Regions from separate parts of the Solibacillus sp. FSL R7-0668 genome, predicted to be linked through region 1. Evidence: riboswitches for the same ligand, from Rfam matches in the RefSeq annotation. Region 1 holds a riboswitch; each other region holds the start of a gene.
What was found. Region 1 has a riboswitch for cobalamin ahead of MKX47_RS08070 (energy-coupling factor ABC transporter permease). Riboswitches for the same ligand answer to the same signal wherever they lie in the genome.

Region 1 (5,374 bases):
CCGCCGAAATCCCCGGGACGATTTCAAATAACACATCACGCTCCTTTAAATACAGTGCTTCCTCAGCGCCACGACCAAAAACAAACGGATCGCCCCCCTTTAAACGGACGACTTGCTTATTTCCTTTCGCATGACTTACAAGCGCTTCGTTAATTTCTTGCTGAATAAGCGCGTGCTTTCCAGGTTCTTTGCCACAATAAATTAACTCGGCATCTTTTTTGGCATGCTGTAAAATGACCGGATTGACGAGACGATCATATAAAATCACATCCGCCAACTGAATGCATTCGAGCGCACGAATGGTTAGTAATTTCGGATCTCCTGGACCCGCACCAACGATATATACAAAGCCGTTCACATTGATTCACCCTCTACTAATTGTTGTAAAAATTCCTCACAGCGTTCCAACTGCTCTTGCTGCACCCACTGTAATACTTGTGGCTCCAAAAGGGCTGCTAATGCACGACGCTTGTCTTCCCCTTCGAATCGAGCTAAGATGGTTTGTCTTCCACGCTTTAAAAAAGCAACATAATTTTCATAGCTTGAATCAAATTGCTCACTTAATTGCTGTTTTACTTGTCGGGTAAAGGCTGGGCTTGCTCCAGAAGTGGATACGGTAAGTACAAAATCACCACGGCGGACAACAGCCGGGCTTATAAAATCCATTCGTCCATTGACATCCGCGCGCGTGAACAATTGCCAATGCTGGGTGGCCTGTTCGATTTGATCATTGACTGCCTCATCATTTGTTGTAGCAAAAATGATCATCGCATCATCTAAGTCAGCTGGCTCGAAATATTTATCACGCCAATTTATGACACCTTGTTGAACAAATTGTTGCAAAGTCGCTGTTAGCATTGGGCTAATTACGGTAATGACCGCTTTTGTCGCCAGTAAGCTCTCTATTTTTTGTGTCGCCACATGCCCCCCACCAACAACGACGATTTTTTTATAATCGACATTGAGCATAACAGGGAAATAACTCATCTTCAGTCCTCCTAAGTTGTTACGATTATTTGCGAACAATCATACAAGATAAATAGTTCAAATCCGTGCCGCGTAAGTTTTCAACATCCCAAATTACTTCTTCATCGGACGTCACCTTTGTCACAACATGGGTATTTTTTATTAAATTCATTTCTTCCAGCAAATCTAGCATTTGATCTAATACCTTCGCGATTTTAATAAATACGATGCCATCATGCGTTTCAAGCACTTTACGCATCTCTTCTTTATTCGTCGTTGCGGGAATCATTGCCACATGATCATCGCCATCTGCTAACGGAATATGAAGGCGATTCGCTGTTCCATTAAATGAAGAAATACCTGCAACGGATTGCATCGGTACATCTGGATGCTGTGCTTTCATTAATTTCATCAAATGAATATATGTACTAAATAGCATTGGATCCCCCTCTGTAACAAAGGCTACATCCTTACCTTCCTGTAAATAGGCATAAATTTGTTCGACCGATTTGGCCCATTCCTGCTGTAAGGTGTCCTCATCCTTCGTCATTGGAAATACGAGCCCTAGCATGATTTTTTGCTGTGGGTCTACATAGAGGTCAATAATTTTTTGGGCATAAGATTTACTACCGCGCATTTTTTTCGGGTATGCAATTACAGGACATTCCTTTAATTTTCGAAAAGCTTTAATTGTTACTAATTCGGGATCCCCCGGGCCAACGCCTACTCCGTATAAAGTTCCTAGTGTCATTGTTTACTTCTCCTCTTTAAAAAAATTCATAAAAAAAAGCCTATTTCCGGCAAATGCTAGAAATAGGCATAAACATCCTTATAAGTATATAAAAATACTAAATAAACGTAATGGTCGCCGTCCTTCTCCCACCGAAAAGTCGTGTTGCAATAATAAAGCAGGTTTCCTGGCTCAAGCGTCATTTTACTATCACATCTTCCCATCATTTTGACAGTGATTAATTGTGATTTCATCAGCTATTACAGTAGCGGGGGCTGCATTAGATTTTTACTAATTTCCCTTTTACCTCTTATAAAAAGAGCACTTTATTACAAAAATTATGAAGTTAACGTTACTCTACCATGCTCGTATTATTTTGACAATAACAATTGCCGAACAATTATTACGATTCAAAAGAAAAAGAAGTTAAAACTAGCGAGCTTTCCCCATGAACGACAAATTAGTTTACATATTTCTCGACAAAAACTTCTTTTTTAGAGAATTCAAAAAAATAATGATGACAAATAAAAAAACAAGTGATACTATTTTCTTCACATGGTGAAAATTGAATGATTTTTGGTGCTTTTACGAGCTTAATAGGGAAACCGGTGCAAATCCGGTGCTGTCCCGCAACTGTAACTTGGAGTATTACATAATACGTCACTGCATTTTTATGCGGGAAGACATGTACTACGTTGAAGAGAAGTCAGGAGACCTGCCAACAATTAAGTTATTCAACCCTACGAGGATAGGTGCGTGAAACAAGCTAAACCGCTTGCTTTTTTGTGATGCACTTTTACTCTTAAAAGTGTATTTTTTTATGCACTTTTTTTCATCAAATAAGAAAAAAGGAGTAAAAACATGAAGCAATACTTACCAAAACTTGCTTACTTTGGCGTCGTTTTATTATTTATGCCAAAGCAAGCACATGCCATGCACATTATGGAAGGATTTTTACCAATTGGCTGGGCCATTTTCTGGTTTGCCCTATGCCTACCATTCCTTGTAAAAGGTCTAAACGTAATCCGTTCCATCGTGAAAGAAAATCCAGAAAGTAAATTATTACTTGCCTTATCAGGTGCCTTTACATTCGTCTTATCGGCGTTAAAAATCCCATCTGTAACGGGAAGCTGCTCTCACCCTACTGGTGTTGGGTTAGGCTCGATTTTATTTGGGCCATTTGTGATGAGTGTTTTAGGATCGATCGTTTTATTATTCCAATCTATTTTACTGGCACATGGTGGATTAACGACTTTAGGCGCCAATATTTTCTCCATGTCGATCGTTGGTCCATTTATTGCTGTAGGGGTCTTTAAGCTCGCAACAAAATGGGGATTATCCTTTAGCGTTGCTGTATTTTTCGCAGCCATGCTAGGTGATTTAGGCACCTATGTCATGACTTCTGTCCAATTAGCATTAGCGTTCCCAGCTGAAGTTGGTGGCATTTTAGGCTCATTCCAAAAATTCGCAAGCATCTTTGCGCTTACGCAAATTCCTTTAGCCATTAGTGAAGGATTATTAACTGTCATGATTATGAACTTCTTACAAAAATATAATATGAAGGAATTAGTTCAGCTTCGTATTTTAAAGGCAAGGGAGAGCTAATATGTTAAAGAAAAATTTAATTTTACTTTTAGGTGTCGTTGTTCTGGCAATTATCCCATTATTATTTTTACAGGATGCCGAATTTGGTGGGGCTGATGGTGAAGCCGAAGCAGCCATTACTGAAATCGCAACGAATTACGAGCCATGGTTTAGCGCTATTTGGGAGCCTCCAAGTGGGGAAATTGAAAGTCTATTATTCGTTTTACAAGGCGTGATTGGTGCACTCATTATCGGCTATTTCATTGGCTATATGCGCGGAAAGCATGCGAAGGATCATGCTGAACATTGATTATTTAGCCAGTCATAATGCGCTTCACAAGGTGGTAGCTAGTCAAAAAATGGCGTTAAGCTTTATCGGGCTATTCATCGTAACATTATTTCGAAATAACATTCTGTCGGTTTGGACACTACTCTTTATGAGTAGTGTCATTATCTTTTATGCCAAAATCCCCTGGAAATCCTATGTAAGCTTACTCATTGCACCGATTGGCTTCGTGTTAGCGGGGGGTATAGCCATTGTCATATCGATCACCTTGTCACAGTCTGTTCCGGCGCATACATTATGGCATAGCTCGCTTTTTGGCATACAGTTCTTTATATTGCCGAGTGATTTATTGCGAGCCATCACGCTATTTTTTACCGCAATTAGTGCGACAAGTTGCTTGTACTTTTTAATTTTAACAACACCGATGTATGAAATTAGTCCCGTACTTGCCAGATTAAAAGTGCCAACCATTATCATTGAATTAATGGAGCTGATGTATCGGTTTATCTTTTTATTTTTACAAACCATTACACAGCTATATACCGCGCAGCACGCTCGTTTAGGCTATCGCACTTATCGAAGTAGCTTTCAATCATTGAGCTTGCTTATTAGCGCGCTCTTTCGCTCAATTTTCGTCCGCTATCAGGCTCTTTCTTATGCGATGGCTGCTCGAAATATTGAACAATTTATTATCCCGCAAGCCTTTTCACCTACAAAATACTGGGATTTCAAGCTGACACTAATTGCAGTCGTCTATTTGATTATTGGGTTTTTATTCATCTTGTAAGGAGATTTTAGTTATGATAGAAAGCTATTTTACATTTGAGCAAGTATCGTTTCACTATGAGGATGGCACACAGGCTTTACTTGATGTGACCTTAACCATTCCAAAAGGCAAAAAGGTCGCCATCTTAGGTGAAAATGGTTCCGGAAAATCAACATTTTTCAAACTTCTTATTGGGCTAGAAAAACCAACGAGTGGGGAAATCACATTTTTAAACAAGCCATTACATTATTCTAAAAAACAATTAATCGAGTTGCGCGAGCAGGTTGGCTTTGTCTTTCAAGAAGCAGATAATCAGCTATTTGCCTCTACCGTCAAACACGATATATTATACGGTCCACTTAACTTGAAATGGTCTCACGAAAAAATTGAACGTCAGGTTGAAACGGCGATTGAATTAACAGAGCTAGAGGACTTAACAGAGCGCCCTATCCATTTTTTAAGTGGTGGGCAAAAAAAACGTGTGACGATTGCTGGCGTCTATGCAATGGATCCGAAAATTTATATTTTAGATGAACCAACAAGCAGCTTAGATTATTATTTTTCCAATCAGCTCACAGCGTATTTAGATGAACTTGATCGTGAGGATAGAACCTTTTTATATTCCACCCATCAGGTCAATTTAATTTATGAATGGGCTGATCATTTTATCGTCTTTCATAAAGGGCAATTGCTATATTCAGGGCAAAGGGATGCGCTTTTTGGAAATGACGCGTTATTAGAAAAAGCCCATATCGAAAAACCATGGATTGTGAAATGCTATGAATCGATGCTACAAGAAGGTATGATTCAGCCACAATCGCAACTTCCCGGCTCGATGGAAGAATTAATACAGCTGATGAAATCTCATTATGATACGAATTTTTCTTATGGAGGTAGACTATGAAAAAGGACATATTACAATCTGATCAACCGTATGAGCTCGAACTTTTTATGGAGGAAAATGTATTTGAGGATATCGAAACATGCTTTATACAATTTGTCACCGCTTCATTCGTTATTGAATTAGACTGATTGTATTAAC
Region 2 (5,374 bases), 450 kb from region 1:
TCGCACCGTTACTAGGTGTATTTATTGTCGTACGCCGTTTATCGCTGATCGCGGATGCACTATCACATGTGACGCTTGCCGGGATTGCGGGGAGCTTATACTTAAGTCAGTCTTTTTCAGCACTTGCCCTACTTAACCCAATTTATTTAGGTATTGTAGCGTCGGTAAGTGGTTCCATCTTAATTGAGCGCTTACGCCGTTTGTATAAGCACTACGAGGAGCTTGCGATTCCGATTATTATGTCAGGTGGTATTGGTATTAGTGCGATTTTAATTTCGCTTGCAAGTGGCTTTAATACAGATTTAATGAGCTATTTATTTGGCTCAGTATCGGCGGTTTCGAGGCAAGATTTATTTGTTGTCCTTGCCATTGCGATAGTCGTTGTGATTTTCTTAGCATTATTTTTCAAGGAATTATTCGTATTATCCTTTGACGAAGAATATGCAAAGGCAAGTGGGTTGCCAGCGAAATGGATCCATTTGCTATTTATGATTGTTGTGGCACTTGTTATTGCGGCAAGTATGCGTATTGTGGGGATCTTATTAGTATCGAGCTTAATGACATTACCCGTTGCAGCGGCAATGCGTTTAGCCCGTGGATTTAAAGAAGCGATCATTTTAGCGATTGTCTTTGGTGAATTGGCGGTATTAATCGGATTAGTTAGCGCATTTTACTTAAACTTAGCGCCAGGTGGTACTATTGTCGTTACATCTATTATGATTTTATTAATCGTGATTTTCATGAAAAAAATAGTTTTAAAATTTTCAACTAAGGTGGAAGGGGAAGAAGCATAGTGAATACAATACGCGCGTGGGAAATATTAAAAGACAATGGCTATAAAAAAACAGATAAACGAGAATTAATTTTAGGTATGTTTGCGGCTACGGATAAATATTTGACTGCCCGTGATTTACTGCAAGTGCTGAAAAAGGATTTCCCAGGCATGAGCTTCGATACAATTTATCGTAACTTAGCAACATTTGTTGAATTAGACATTTTAGAAGAAACTGAGCTAGGTGGCGAGCGCAATTTCCGCATGCATTGTGAATCGGATCATCACCATCATCATTTTATTTGTCGTGATTGTGGGAACGTCAAGGAGTTATCCCTATGTCCAATGGAAATGCTCGGTGAAAAGCTGCCTGGCTATGCAATAGAAGCACATAAGTTTGAAATTTATGGTAAATGTCCAAACTGCTTATAAAGGTATCAATTTTATGTTTTTAAGCTTGAAATTGATGTGAAATTAAAAACTATTTGCATAATTTCAACAGTATGATAAAGTTAGTTTTACAAATTGAATAGTTTGCAAGAAAGAGATGCCTTGTGCATAAATGGGAATTCGGTGTAAATCCGAAGCTATATCCGTAACTGTAAGCGTAGATGAAAGTAAGTAAAATGCCACTGCTAAAAGCGGGAAGGTGCTTATGAGTAAAGTGAAACGCGAAGCCAGGAGACCAATCTTTTTCTGATCGTAACACACCTCTTCGGAAATAAAGAGAATGTACGGCAGCCATACATCAAACAAGCATGTTTACCTATGTATTTTTTGATTTTATGAAGCCATCCATTTTCTGGGTGGCTTTTTTTCATGCCACTTTAGTTTTCTAGAAGTAATGAATTTGAAGTTTTGAAGTGAGGTTGAGAAAGTTGAAGAAGGATATTCGTTATTCATGCTATCCATTCATGCGTGAAAAATGGAACTGTGTTGATTATGAAATTCGCACAGATTCATTAACGACACGTATTGGGGCAGTTATTCCGACATTGGTGGATGATGCACATGGCCAAACGGTATTAGAAGATATACGTATCATCCAGCCACTTGCTTATCACGTAAATGGTTCTGTACGCGGAAAATTAGCGATTACAGAAAATGACTTGCATTGGTTAAGTGATCGCTATGATTATTATGTCAGTGAAGTAAAAGATGCGATTCAGCAGTTTTTATTACCTCAAGGGGTGGAAAGCGCGGCTCGTCTTCACATTTGCCGAAGTGAAGCGAAAAAATCCTATCGCGCATTACATAAAGTAAGCGAAGAACGAGAAGTTCCTGAAATTTTATTCGACTTTTTAGGCTTACTTGCCAATGTATTGTTTGTGATGGCTGTGTATATGAACAAGCAACACGAATGTGATGAAATTGTCTTCATCTCAAAATCGTATCCAATGAAAAAGAAAAAGGAGCAAAACAATGAACTTTAAAATGAAATGGGTTGCACCTGTTGCTGCAGCACTACTTTTAGCAGCATGTGGAGCAGACGAAGAAAAAGCATCAAAGGATTCAGCAAAAGAGCCAGTTAAGCAAACAGAGGTGGATGGACCATACACAGTTGTAGATGACCGTGGGATTGAAGTAACGTTTGAGGAAGTCCCAAAAACAATCGTATCCTTACAGCCAAGTAATACTGAAATTTTATTTGAATTAGGCGTTGGGGATCAAATTGTTGGTGGAACAGATTATGATACATATCCAGAAGCAGCACAAAAAATCGAACGTGTTTCGACATCAACCGTTATTAACGCGGAACGTATTGTGGAGTTAAATCCAGACGTAGTCGTAGCGTATACAGCTGGTGATGAGGCGCAAGTTACACAGTTAGAAGATGCAGGCTTAAAGGTATTTGTCATCGCATCCGCTACATCTTTTGACGATGTCTACACAGATATCATTCAGCTTTCTGAAGTCATGGGCATTGAGGAAAAGGGAAATGAAGTTGTGGCAGATATTAAAGATCAAATTGCAGCAGTTCAAGAGAAAACAGATACAGTTGATACAAAGAAAAAAGTATACTATGAAGTATCACCAGCGCCAGATATTTGGACAACGGGTAATAACACATTCCAACAAGAAATTATGAATACTGCCGGTGTTGAAAATATTTTCGTCGATCAAGAGAGCTGGTTAAGCGTAACGGAAGAAGATGTCATCGCACGTAATCCAGAAGTAATTATTACACCAGCAACATATATGGAAAATGCAGTGGATGAAATTTTAGCTCGTGCAGGCTGGGATCAAATTCAAGCGGTTTCAAATAAAGCGGTTGTGTTAGTCGATGGTGATGTGATGTCTCGCCCAGGGCCACGTATTGGTGAAGCGGTAGAAATTATGGCAGAAGCCGTATACCCAGAATTATTTAAATAAGCTTATAATAAAGGGGCATGCCTAATTTTAGGTATGTTCTTTTAGTTATTTGCAAAGGTGGAGTAAAATGATCTTTATAACTGGCGGAGTACGTAGTGGTAAAAGTGCCTATGCCGAACAGCGCGCCCTAGCTTTGGGAAATGATAAACACTATTACTATATTGCCACGGGAGTCGCATTTGATGAAGAAATGAAAAAGCGAATTATGCGTCATCAGGAAGACCGCATGCAGCAAGCAAGCCATTGGACAACCGTGGAAATGCAAGCGGTAATACCTCAACACATCCAGCTATTATCATCCGATGCGGTTGTTTTATTTGAATGTGTGACGACATGGCTTTCCAATGTTCTCTATTTAAGTGAGCAGGAAAAAAATCGTAGCGAATATATCAAGAGCTGCATCGAATCCTTACAAAAGCAATTGTTAAATTGGCAAGTTCAAGGTGTTACAATAATTATTGTATCGAATGAAGTATTAGACGAGCTCCCTTCAACGTACGAGGAAGTGAATCATTATCGCAAGTTATTAGGGCATTTGCATCAATGGCTTGTGCAGCATAGCCATGAAGCTTATGAAGTACAGTTTCAACTCGTACAACGATGGAAATAGGAGGGAGCAGGTTGAAAAATGCAAGTCAAGGTTTCTTATTAGCATGGCAGTTTTTTTCTTTCGTACCGATAAAAAAACAATTCGATATGAATAAAAGCTCCATTACGTGGATGTATGCGAGTTTGCCGCTCATTGGTTTAGCCATCGGGTCACTGCTAAGCGGTGGGGCGTATGTACTTATGAGCTATAGCGATATTTCCGATTTATTATTGTCGATTTTACTTGTAGTTGGCATGGTCATTTTTACTGGTGGCTTACATTTAGATGGCTTTATCGATATGTGTGACGCCTTTTTTTCATATGGTGATAAAGAAAAGCGGTTGCAAGTACTAGATGATCCTCGCACAGGCGCTTTTGGTGTGTTAGGGATTGTCTCCTTGCTGTTATTGAAGCTCGGTTTTGTTTATGAAGCACTCGTACAGGGGCAGCTAGCAATGCTTGTGTATATTGTCATGATTCCTTATATTGCGCGCATCGGGATGCTCGTATATTTTGTAACAATGAATACGTCGAAGCAAACCGGTTTAGCTGCTTATTTTAAAGCGCAGGTAGTTACAAAGCAGCTTGTGATTTATAGTGCAGTGCTGTTTACACTACTAAGTGCAGCGCTGCTATATACGGGAATTTATAGCTTCTTTATTTTAGTCGCCGTAATGTTCGCTGTAGTTGTCGTTTACCGTAAATGGTCATACCGGAATTTTGGTGGTATGAGTGGAGATTTACTAGGGGCATTAGGGGAAATACTGGAGGTTATGCTATGGTTAACGGCGTTACTGTGCATTTAATTCGGCATGAGAAAACGGATGCTAATTTGAAGCGGAAGTATATCGGGTGGACGGATGAGCCAATTGTTGAGCAAGTGGAATTCTCACCATTCGTACAGTCCGAATTCATTTATGGTAGTGACCTCATACGCTGTCAACAAACAGCGAACGGTTATTTTCCAGAGGCGACATTCATTGCACATAAGCAGCTGCGCGAGCTAAACTTCGGAGATTTTGAGATGAAAACGTATGAGCAATTGCAGCATGACCCCATTTACAGGGCATGGATTGATGACCCATACAATGTAACACCGCCAAATGGTGAAGACTTCGAACAATTTAAGCAAAGAGTAATTTCGGCATTTATGGAAATCGTGGAAGCGCAACAAAACTACATATTCGTTGTCCATGGCGGCGTAATTCGGGTGCTTCTTTCTCAATTGGCATCTGAAGAGAAAATGTTTCAGCAAGTAATGGCCCAGCATCGGATGGTTTATACGCTGCATTGGGATTCACTTGAAGATTTGAAAGGAGGTGCGAGATGCACGTCATACTCGGAGGCGCACATAACGGAAAACATGCGTATGTAGAAAGAACAATCCAATCGCTCGAACAAAGTGAAGTCGTCTATTTTAAAGGGAAATTACCAGATGCAGCGTATGATAAGATTGGAAAAGTGCTAGTCATTAGTCAATTTGAAAAGATTGTCGTCCCATTTTTAGATCAGCCTGAGCAAATTATTGCGCAGGAAATATTCGAGCAAATTGAACGGCTGACGAAAAATAACGAGTTGTATTGTATATGTAACGATATGAGCCGTGGTGTCGTGCCTTTAGAAAAAGAGGCGCGCCAACT
Region 3 (5,374 bases), 1.1 Mb from region 1:
CTTCGTCACATCGACACTATTGCCAACACCCGCTGTTACCATAATGATTACTTCTAAATCATGCTGTGTAAACGACTGAATTTCCACACATTTTGTGGCTACAGCGGTCAGCATCACAACCGTACTCGTCGGCGCAAAATGATTAGCTACTAAAAAGTTAACCGTCTCTTCTTCTACACTGTATATATCATAGTCTGGCGCAATCGAACGATTTAAAAATGTATCATACCAGCCTATTCCTGCATTATGCACTGCTGATGAAATGACCTTTAATGGTGCATTTGCTTTTAATTGAATATATGCGTTCGTAATTGTAAAATTCGCTACTTGAATTCGCGCTTCCTCACGCTGTAATTCATTCGTAGGCAGCATTGTAATTTGTGGCTTTGGTACTTCTGGATGTGGATACGTTGCAACTCGCGCCTTATATACATCGGCAATTTGCTGCTGTAAAATGACCTCATGTGGCAAGCCATATGCGCGCACTTCGCCATCTTCTAACAGTAGTAATTCATCACAATATAACGAGGCTAAGTTGATATCGTGGAAAATCGACACAACCGTTAGTCCATGCTGTTCTACTTGCAGACGAATCATATCTAAAATTTGCTTTTGATGCGCGATATCTAGATGATTCGTTGGTTCATCCAGCAGAAGGAGCTCCGAGTTTTGAGCCAGTGCCTGTGCGATAAATACACGTTGCTGCTCGCCGCCAGATAAAAACTCTAAATAATGCTCCTTGTAGCGCGTAACACCGGTGCTTTCCATAGCATGCTGTACCATCTGTTCATCCACATCTGACCAAGTCGAAAAAAAGCCTGTTTGATGGGGGTAACGACCTAGTGAAACCGCATCATAAACACGATTTGAAAATGTACTCGCATTTAATTGTGGGAGCACCGCCATTTTTTTGGCTAGTTGCTTCACATCATAGCTTTTAATCGGCTGATTTTCGATTAATACTTCACCCGTAGTGGGATTAATAATGCCGCTAATCATTTTTAATAATGTCGATTTTCCGCTACCATTCGGACCTAGTATCCCCAAAATTCGACCTTTTTTCACGTGAAACGTCACATTTTTCACAACACTCTTGCCGCTATAGCCACCGCTTAAGTCATTTACCTGTAACATTATGCAACACCCTTTCTACGTTGCTTAAAGAAAATATACGCAAATACTGGTGCACCTATAAAGGACGTAATGACACCTATCGGCAATTCGATTGGCGCGATAATCGTACGCGACACTAAATCACAAATTACGAGCAAACTCGCGCCATTTAAAAACGAAAGGCTGAGCAAATGTCGATGATCTGCACCAATTAAAATACGAATCATATGCGGCACAACTAACCCAACAAAGCCAATCGTTCCTGACGCCGCAACCGCAGCACCCGTCAAAATCGAGCCTCCTGCTAAAATCATATATTTACTACGCTTTACATTGACTCCTAAATATTGCGCGCGCTCCTCACCGTAAACCATTGCATTTAGCTCGCGACGATTCAGCCAAATAATTAATGCGCCAATGATCATAAACGGTATAACCATTCTCACATAGGGCCAGCCACGCATCGACACACTACCAAGTAACCAGCCGATAATTTCACGCAGCTGCTCGCCCGTCAATGCTACCATCAATGAAATACAGGCACCTAAAAATGAACTAAAAATAATTCCAGTTAAAATCAATGTTTCCATTTTCATCGTACGGTCTACTAAACGAGCAAACAGAAGCACGATGACAATTGTTATCGCCGCGCCTAGCATACTAAAGATTGGGAGCGTAAACGAGCCAAGGAATGGAATCGAAATACCTAAAAAAATCGTCATTACAGCCCCAACAGAAGCTCCCGAGGAAACGCCTAGTGTATACGGGTCTGCTAATGGATTTTTCAGCAAACCTTGGAAGGCAGCTCCCGCAATTGCAAGAGACGCACCAATTAATGCCGCTAAAATAACACGTGGCATTCGTATTTTCCAAAGAATGCTGTAGGCAACGGGGTCTGTCGTTTTATCCCACAGAGTAGAGAGCGGAATGTCGACCGAACCAAATGAAATCCCAATCCACATACTCGCTAAAAGTAATCCAATCGATAAAATATAGGCGATTGAATATTTACTGTTCATTAAATACCTCTGGATAAATAGCCTCCGCGATCGATTCAATGCCCTCCACTAGACGTGGACCTTGACGACTTGTCGTATCCGCATCCACTAATTTTACGTTGCTGTTTTTCACCGCAGTCATCTCTGCATAGGCATCATTTGTTGTAAGTTCCTCAATATCATTTTCATACGTCGCTAAAATAACATCTGGGTTACTGCTGACGAATTGCTCAGCGCTATACATTGGCCAGCCTAGTTCGGGTACAGCATTTTCCACATTTAGTACTTCTAACATTTCATTAATAAAGGTATCCTGCCCTGCTGCATAAAGGTCAGGGTCTGTACCAACAACGATAAATACCGACTTTTCTTCTAAGTCTGCCACCTTCACTTCGATTTCTTCAATGTCTTCTTTCATTGAAGCGATAATATCGTTCGCTTCTTGTACCTTATTTGTCAAACGCCCAATTTGCTCAATCGTCGTATATGTTTCTTCAAATGTTTTAGCATCTTTCACAACAAATACCGGAATCCCAACTGCTTCTAGCTGTGCAATCGCTTCTTCATTAAAGCTATACATACCTGATTCATGCGCCAATACTAAATCGGGTTCTAAGGCAATGAGTTGCTCTAAATTAAATTCCATGCCGCCAACCTTTTCCTTCGTTAACGCTTCCTCTGGGTATGTGTCATTGTCAGAAACACCAATAATTTGATCGTTTAAGCCTAAGCCAAATAAGATTTCTGTATTTGATGGAACGAGTGAAATAATACGCTCCGGAGCTTTTTTGATTGTAATATCTTTGCCTAATGCATCCATTTGTGTAATTGGAAATTGGGCTTGCTCTGTTGCCTCGGTAGTTTCATTTTCTTTTACTTTGTCTGCTTCTTCCTCGCCGCATGCTGCTAATGCTACTGTTAATACGGCTACTGAAGAAAGTGCTTGCCATTTTTTCATTGTAAAACTGCCTCCTTGGATTTAGAAAACACATCTACTGTGCTCATTGTTTCATAAGCCCTGATCACCTGTTATTTAGCAAAAAGAAAAAGCCCCACCTCATATGAGAAGGAAGCTTTACGTATGCAAATAAAATTCAACTAACCGGAACTTATCTGCCACATCCTATCCTCGTAGGCGTATCTTTGGGCATTATAAAGGCAGGTCTCCTGGCTTATGCGTTCAAACGTTTAATAGCGCCTTCCCGTATGATACAGTGGCATCATGCTTTAAACTCGCATTTACAGTGGCGGGACCGCATCGGCATTTAACCGATTTCCCTATTACTTCTTATTGTTGAATAAGAACCTTTACAATCGATATGAAATTTATCTTTTATTATAGCGGATAAATTTCGTTTTGTACGCAAACTTATACTTATTTTCAGATAATTCCTCTTAATTCATTAAATATGATACGTGTATTCTTCTGGTAGGACGCGGCGTAGAAATTGCTTTGTGCGGTCTTCTTTTGGCTGCACGAATATTTCATGTGGTGAGCCCTCTTCGATAACATGACCACCATCCATGAAAATTATCCGGTTGGCCACCTCCTTAGCAAATGACATTTCATGTGTCACTACGAGCATTGTTGTCCCTTCTTTTGCGATATCCTTCATCACCGTTAGCACTTCGCCAACCAATTCTGGATCGAGTGCAGAAGTGGGTTCGTCAAATAAAATAATATCTGGATTTAAGGCGACCGCGCGTGCAATACCGACACGCTGCTGTTGGCCTCCTGATAGCTGACTTGGGTAAGCATCATATTTCGCCGATAATCCGACTTTATCGAGCGCTGTTTTCGAAATGTCATAGGCCTGATCCTTTTTCATGCCGCGCCCAATAATTAAACCTTCTGCCACATTTTCAAGCGCAGTTTTATTATTAAACAAATTATAATTTTGAAAGACGAAAGCCGTTTTTTTACGAATAGCCAAAATATCCTTTTTCGAGGCTTTATGTAGATCCACCGCAATTTCATCAAAATGGGCAGTCCCCACATCTGCATGCTCTAAAAAATTTATGCAGCGTAGCAAGGTCGTTTTCCCTGAACCACTCGGCCCTAAAATGACAACTACATCGCCTTTAGCTATCGTTAAATCGACCCCTTTTAACACTTCATTTCCACCAAAAGTTTTATGCACATTTTTTACTTCCAGCATGCTATCCCCTCCCTCTATAAATGTTGATATATCAATGGTTTGCACCGTTTTCGAGTGTCCAAAAAATATTTTTCGACACGTACATCTATCGTTATTTTGTAATTCTTGATTTTTTTTACAAACAGTCCGTACGCTTCGCTATAGGATAAACCAGTAAATGGTAATTATCCCTCTGATCCTGTGCGCTATATCGATGCACTTTTGGATCTCTGCGTTGCTTATGATGACGGACCCTCCCATATCTCTAGGCGTCTGATGCGCGTACATTCCTTCGTTCGGTCTATTCATAAGGCAGAGGCTGGCGATGCTCCCTTAGGGACTCTTTGCGATTCGCACGGTCGAATGGTGGAAATAGTGCCGGCTTCTCCGTGTCATCCTCTTGTTTGTGACTTCTGATGGTGTCGCTTACGCAGCCGTTTGAAGCTGGGTGAAATCGTTCATCATTTGGTCTGGATTAAAATAAATTTTCTTGTTACACAAGGCATGTAAAATCTTCAGTAACTTCCCACACAGGACGACAATCGATTGCTTTTTACGCAGTGGATTGTTGGTGCGTGTGGTGTAATGTTCGTGTAACGCTTTAAACGCTAGATTATGTTGAATCAATGGCATCATGACACGGAATAGGAGGGCGCGAAGTTTGCGTCTTCCACGTTTAGAAATCCGTTTTTGTCCGGTTTGTTTACCTGAAGAGTTTTCACGCAATGTGAGTCCCGCGAGTTTGATTAATTGGCGTGGATGCGTATATTGCGTGAGCGAACCGACTTCTGATAGTAATTCGACAATCGTGACATCGCCGATTCCGGGTACAGATGCTAGGTAGTCATAATCCGTCATTTGTTTCGCTAATTCCGTTAATTGTACAGTCAATTCATCGAGCTGTGCCTGCATTAGTTTCACTTGAGAAAGCAGTGTGGCGATTTCATAACGGGCCATCACCAGTCCTTCCGTCAGTCCAATTGAATGAGGTGCCAGTTCGACTAATTGTTTCGCTTTCGGTAGTTGAGGACTTTTCATCCCGTCTACTTGGCGATAAAGGAAGAGCAGTTCTTCCGGTGTTTTCCCTTGAATATCCATTGGCAGCGGCGTTTTTTCCAGCACCGC

Region 2: another riboswitch for cobalamin. It lies ahead of MKX47_RS05670 (hypothetical protein); the one in region 1 lies ahead of MKX47_RS08070 (energy-coupling factor ABC transporter permease).
Region 3: another riboswitch for cobalamin. It lies ahead of MKX47_RS02520 (ABC transporter substrate-binding protein); the one in region 1 lies ahead of MKX47_RS08070 (energy-coupling factor ABC transporter permease).

What each region holds. Positions count from the first base shown of each region.
Region 1 covers NZ_JBBOUU010000001.1:1,667,435-1,672,808, reverse strand. Annotated here, with positions in the region: gene cobA (uroporphyrinogen-III C-methyltransferase) at 1-358, opposite strand, end outside; gene MKX47_RS08080 (precorrin-2 dehydrogenase/sirohydrochlorin ferrochelatase family protein) at 355-987, opposite strand; gene cobI (precorrin-2 C(20)-methyltransferase) at 1,013-1,717, opposite strand; cobalamin riboswitch at 1,857-2,040, opposite strand; cobalamin riboswitch at 2,257-2,433, shown strand; gene MKX47_RS08070 (energy-coupling factor ABC transporter permease) at 2,558-3,301, shown strand; gene MKX47_RS08065 (energy-coupling factor ABC transporter substrate-binding protein) at 3,303-3,590, shown strand; gene cbiQ (cobalt ECF transporter T component CbiQ) at 3,577-4,353, shown strand; gene MKX47_RS08055 (energy-coupling factor ABC transporter ATP-binding protein) at 4,367-5,236, shown strand; gene MKX47_RS08050 (hypothetical protein) at 5,233-5,364, shown strand.
Region 2 covers NZ_JBBOUU010000001.1:1,215,454-1,220,827, forward strand. Annotated here, with positions in the region: gene MKX47_RS05660 (metal ABC transporter permease) at 1-794, shown strand, start outside; gene MKX47_RS05665 (Fur family transcriptional regulator) at 794-1,204, shown strand; cobalamin riboswitch at 1,301-1,480, shown strand; gene MKX47_RS05670 (hypothetical protein) at 1,651-2,205, shown strand; gene MKX47_RS05675 (ABC transporter substrate-binding protein) at 2,195-3,145, shown strand; gene MKX47_RS05680 (bifunctional adenosylcobinamide kinase/adenosylcobinamide-phosphate guanylyltransferase) at 3,213-3,755, shown strand; gene cobS (adenosylcobinamide-GDP ribazoletransferase) at 3,767-4,540, shown strand; gene MKX47_RS05690 (histidine phosphatase family protein) at 4,513-5,109, shown strand; gene MKX47_RS05695 (bifunctional adenosylcobinamide kinase/adenosylcobinamide-phosphate guanylyltransferase) at 5,061-5,374, shown strand, end outside.
Region 3 covers NZ_JBBOUU010000001.1:523,776-529,149, reverse strand. Annotated here, with positions in the region: gene MKX47_RS02530 (adenosylcobinamide amidohydrolase) at 1-1,134, opposite strand, end outside; gene MKX47_RS02525 (FecCD family ABC transporter permease) at 1,134-2,132, opposite strand; gene MKX47_RS02520 (ABC transporter substrate-binding protein) at 2,122-3,069, opposite strand; cobalamin riboswitch at 3,252-3,436, opposite strand; gene MKX47_RS02515 (amino acid ABC transporter ATP-binding protein) at 3,515-4,270, opposite strand; gene MKX47_RS02510 (IS110 family transposase) at 4,676-5,374, opposite strand, start outside.